One region of the Pseudomonas sp. 8_5_2 genome, then DNA from elsewhere that is predicted to be linked to it. Evidence: predicted binding sites of a transcription regulator. Region 1 holds the regulator's gene; the other holds the start of a gene.
The links. The regulator FliA, encoded in region 1, starts transcription of late flagellar genes. The targets are predictions, from matches to a motif close to CTAAAGTTTNNNNNNNNNNNGCCGNTAA.
Positions count from the first base shown of each region.

Region 2: the regulator FliA is predicted to act here: its motif matches at 1,206-1,233, upstream of AC5O5R_RS21715 (flagellar protein MotY).

Region 1 is NZ_CM181238.1:1,684,156-1,686,608, reverse strand. It holds gene AC5O5R_RS07740 (protein phosphatase CheZ) at 1-657, opposite strand, end outside; gene AC5O5R_RS07735 (chemotaxis response regulator CheY) at 678-1,052, opposite strand; gene fliA (RNA polymerase sigma factor FliA) at 1,158-1,898, opposite strand; gene fleN (flagellar synthesis regulator FleN) at 1,895-2,453, opposite strand, start outside.
Region 2 is NZ_CM181238.1:4,739,070-4,741,522, reverse strand. It holds gene rnt (ribonuclease T) at 1-33, opposite strand, end outside; gene pyrC (dihydroorotase) at 93-1,139, opposite strand; gene AC5O5R_RS21715 (flagellar protein MotY) at 1,270-2,193, shown strand.

The sequences.
Region 1 (2,453 bases):
TTGATCGTGGTCATGCTGAATGCCCGCAAACCGGTCGACCTGGCTGGCCATCAGCACCAGCTTGAGCAGGTTGCTTTCCACTTCGGTCACCAACGTGGTGACACGCTTGATCACCTGACCGGTCAGGTCCTGGTAGTCCTGCGCCAGCAGAATGTCGTTGAGGTGGCCAGCTACCTTGCGGTTGCCTTCAGCGCTGTGCGTCAGGAAACTGTCGACGCGCTTGACCAGGTCACGGAACTCTGGCGCAGCCACTTCGCGGCGCATGAAGCGCTGCCAGTCGGTGCTCAGCGCCTTGGCCTCGCTGGCCAGGTCGTTGAGCACCGGAGTGCTTTCCTCGACCAGGTCCATGGTGCGGTTGGCCGCGCCCTCGGTGAGCTTGACCACATACGACAGGCGCTCGGTGGCGTCGGTAATCTGCGACACCTCCTCGGCTTGCGGCATGGTCGGGTCGATCTGGAAACTGACGATGGCACTGTGCAGCTCGCGGGTCAGCTTGCCGACTTCCTGATACAGGCCGCGGTCGCGGGTCTGGTTCAGCTCGTGAATCAGCTGCACCGCCTCGCCAAAACGGCCTCGCTCCAGGCTTTCGACCAGCTCCTGGGCATGCTTCTTGAGGGTCGATTCGAACTCGCCCAACGACGTTTGTGATGATTCCATGGCGCGCCCCCTGGCGTGACTCAGCCGTTGACGCGTTCGAAGATCTTCTCGATCTTTTCTTTGAGCACCTGAGCGGTGAACGGCTTGACCACGTAACCATTGACGCCGGCCTGGGCCGCTTCGATGATCTGGTCGCGCTTGGCTTCGGCGGTCACCATCAGTACCGGCATGGTTTTCAGCTTCTCGCTGGCACGCACCTTACGCAGCAGGTCGATGCCGGACATGCCAGGCATGTTCCAGTCGGTCACCAGAAAGTCGTAGTCACCGTTCTCCAGCATCGGCAGCGCCGTGGTGCCGTCGTCCGCTTCGTGCGTGTTGGTGAAACCCAGGTCGCGCATCAGGTTCTTGATGATCCGCCGCATCGTCGAAAAGTCGTCAACGATGAGGATTTTCATATCTTTGTTCAAGTAGACCTCCAAGCAGTCTCGAACGCGCTCGGCTGCGAGCGCGCATTCAATCAATCCGGTACAACGTAGAAAACGACTGCAACGACAACGGGCTCAACGCGCCCGCCATTCCCCAAGGCGGCTGCGCAGGCGCGCAGCACACTGGCTGTGCAACTGGCTGACCCGCGACTCGCTGACCCCAAGCACCTCACCGATTTCCTTGAGGTTCAGCTCTTCGTCGTAGTACAGCGCCAGCACCAGGCGCTCACGCTCCGGCAGGTTGGCGATGGCCTCGGTCAGGGCTACCTGGAAGCGCTCGTCCTCCAGGCCGCGGGCAGGTTCGACCTGGCCGCTGGCGCCATCCTCATGCAGCCCTTCGTGCTCGCCGTCCTGCAACAGGTCGTCAAAGCTGAACAGGCGGCTGCCCAGGGTATCGTTCAAGATCCCGTAGTAATCATCGAGACTCAATTGAAGTTCGGCAGCAACTTCATGATCTTTAGCGTCACGGCCAGTTCTGGCTTCGACTGCGCGCATCGCGTCACTGACCATGCGGGTGTTGCGGTGCACCGAGCGCGGTGCCCAGTCGCCCTTGCGCACTTCGTCCAGCATCGCGCCGCGGATGCGGATACCGGCGTAGGTTTCAAAGCTGGCGCCCTTGCTGGCGTCGTACTTGTTGGCCACTTCCAGCAGGCCGATCATGCCGGCCTGGATCAGGTCCTCGACCTGCACGTTGGCCGGCAGCCGCGCCAGCAGGTGGTAGGCGATGCGCTTGACCAGCGGCGCGTAGCGTTCTATCAGCTCGTACTGGGCGTCTTTCGACGCCCGGCTGTACATCTTGAAGCCACTCGCGTTCATAGCACGGGTCCCGCGCTGGTGGGTTGCACCAGACGCTCGACGAAGAACTCCAGGTGGCCGCGCGGGTTGGCCGGCAGCGGCCAGCTGTCGACCTTCTGCGCAATCGCCTTGAAGGCCAGCGCGCACTTGGAGCGAGGGAAGGCTTCGTAGACTGCACGCTGCTTCTGCACCGCCTTGCGCACACACTCGTCGTACGGCACGGCGCCCACGTACTGCAGGGCAACGTCAAGGAAGCGGTCGGTGACCTTGGTCAGCTTGGCAAACAGGTTGCGCCCTTCCTGCGGGCTCTGCGCCATGTTGGCCAGCACGCGGAAACGGTTCATGCCGTAGTCGCGGTTCAGCAGTTTGATCAGGGCGTAGGCATCGGTGATCGAGGTCGGTTCGTCACACACCACCAGCAGCACTTCCTGCGCCGCGCGGACAAAGCTCACCACCGAGTCGCCAATGCCCGCAGCGGTGTCGATCACCAGCACGTCGAGGTTGTCGCCGACGTCGCTGAACGCCTGGATCAGCCCGGCATGCTGGGCCGGGGCCAGGTGCACCATGCTCTGCGTG
Region 2 (2,453 bases), 2.9 Mb from region 1:
AACCGGCAGGTAGCCGCGGAAGCGCTCGGCCATCGGGTGACGCGAACCGCTGTTGCCCTGGGTGTCCTGGTCGTCTTCGTAGAGGTCTTCGCTCACGCGTTTTCCTCCAGCAGGCGCCAGCGCAGCTTTTCGCCAGCGCGCAACGGGATCACCGTCTGCTCGCCAAACGGCAGGCTGTCCGGCGCGGTCCATTCTTCACGAACCAGCGTGATGCTGTCGGTGTTCGCCGGCAGGCCATAGAAGGCCGGGCCGTGCAGGCTGGCAAAGCCTTCCAGCTTGTCCAGAGCGTTACGCTGTTCGAATGCTTCGGCGTACATCTCGATGGCCGCATAGGCGGTGTAGCAACCGGCGCAACCGCAGGCGGCTTCCTTGGCGTGACGGGCATGGGGTGCCGAGTCGGTGCCGAGGAAGAACTTCGGGTTGCCGCTGGTGGCCGCGTCCAGCAGCGCCACCTGGTGGGTGTTGCGCTTGAGGATCGGCAGGCAGTAGAAGTGCGGGCGAATGCCGCCAACCAGCATGTGGTTGCGGTTGTACAACAGGTGCTGCGCGGTGATGGTCGCGCCAACGTTGGCCGGGGCCTCGGTGACGAACTGCGCGGCATCGCTGGTGGTGATGTGCTCGAATACCACTTTCAGCGTCGGGAATCGCTCGACTACGCGGCGCATGTGTTCGTCGATGAAGCGTTTTTCACGGTCGAAAACGTCGATCTCGCTGCGCGTCACTTCGCCATGCACCAGCAGTGGCATGCCAACTTCCGCCAGCGCCTCGATGGCCGGGAAGATGTTGTCGATGCTGGTAACGCCCGAATCGGAGTTGGTGGTGGCGCCGGCCGGGTATAGCTTGGCGGCGTAGACAATGCCACTGGCCTTGGCCGCGCGGATGTCTTCGGGGCTGGTGCGGTCGGTGAGGTACAGCACCATCAGCGGCTCGAAGCGGCTGCCGGCAGGGCGCGCGGCCAGGATGCGCTCACGGTAGGCGCCGGCCTCGTCGGCATTGCGCACCGGCGGAACCAGGTTGGGCATGATGATGGCACGGGCGAAGGTACGCGCCACATCGCCAACGGTGTGGGGCAGGACGGCACCATCGCGCAGATGGATGTGCCAGTCGTCGGGGCGCAGGAGGGTCAGGCGATCGGACATTGGGGATTCCAGGCGGGTCGAACTCAAGCGCCAATGCTACCGGAAAACCCCCGGGCGAGCACGGGTATCAAGTTTTCCGGGACGCGTCCGATAGCCTGCAGGTAAGCCGTCAGAATTTGTGGAGCCGCCCGTGCGCCAGCGTTACATAGCCCTGTTGACCCTGTTCGCCAGCCTGCCGGCCGGCGCACTGACATTCCAGACGCGCATGGAAAACATTGCCTGGAAGGTTGAAGGTGACCAGTTCGAATGCCGCCTTATCCAGCCGATCGACGGCTTTGGCAGCGGCGAGTTCGTGCGCCGGGCGGGCGAGCAGCCGGTGTTCCAGCTGCGCTCGGCCGGCAATGTGCTGGGCGCGGGCAACGCCAGCCTGCTGGCGGCAGCGGCGCCGTGGCAGCCCGGGCGTGGTGATATCAACCTTGGCAGCGTCCGCCTGGCCCGCACAGGCGTGCTGTTCAGCTCGTCACAGGGTCAGGCCAGCCGCCTGATCAACGGTTTGCTCGATGGCCGCAGCACGGTGGTGCGCAACTACACCGGTGAGGCGGGCAGGCCGATGGAAGTGCGCGTGTTGCCGGTCAGCTTCGCCAAGGCCTACAGCGATTACCAGGTGTGTGCTGCCAAGCTCCTGCCGATGAACTACGACCAGGTACGCCAGACCCAGGTGGGCTTCCCGGGGGGGGGTATCGAACTGGATGATTCCGCGCGCGCGCGGCTGGATGTGATTCTGGATTACATGAAGGCTGATCCGTCGGTTAACCATGTCGAGCTCAATGGGCACTCGGACAACAGTGGTAACCGTTTGACCAATCGCGACCTGTCGCGCCGCCGGGCGTTGGCCGTGGCTGATTACCTGACGGCGCATGGGATTGCGCAGGAGCAGATTACCGTGCGTTTCCATGGCGAGCGGTACCCGCTTGCAAAGAACAACAGTGCGGCGAATCGGGCGCGCAATCGGCGGGTGAATATCGAGCTGGATCGGGGGGGGGTGCCAGAGAAACCGGTGGAGCAGGCTGCGCCTGCGCCTGCTGCAGCAGCGCCGGGGGCGAAGGCTCCTTGAGGGTGGAGGGCCGGGTGTATGGAGGTGGATTGCAATGAGGCCTCCATGTGTTCGGCACAGCATTTCCGGCGCTCGATCTCACAACCGCTGAATATGGCAAGGCATGCACCTTGGGGCCATGATCCCATCCATCCATTCCAAGCCATGCACCTGGTGCCTCGATCATCAGCCCCCTCCAACCCCGTCGCCCTTCCGACAGTTCCTGTCGCTTTGTCGTCAGAAGCTGTCGCCCCACTGTAAATTTATCCTCAAGGCCGTTA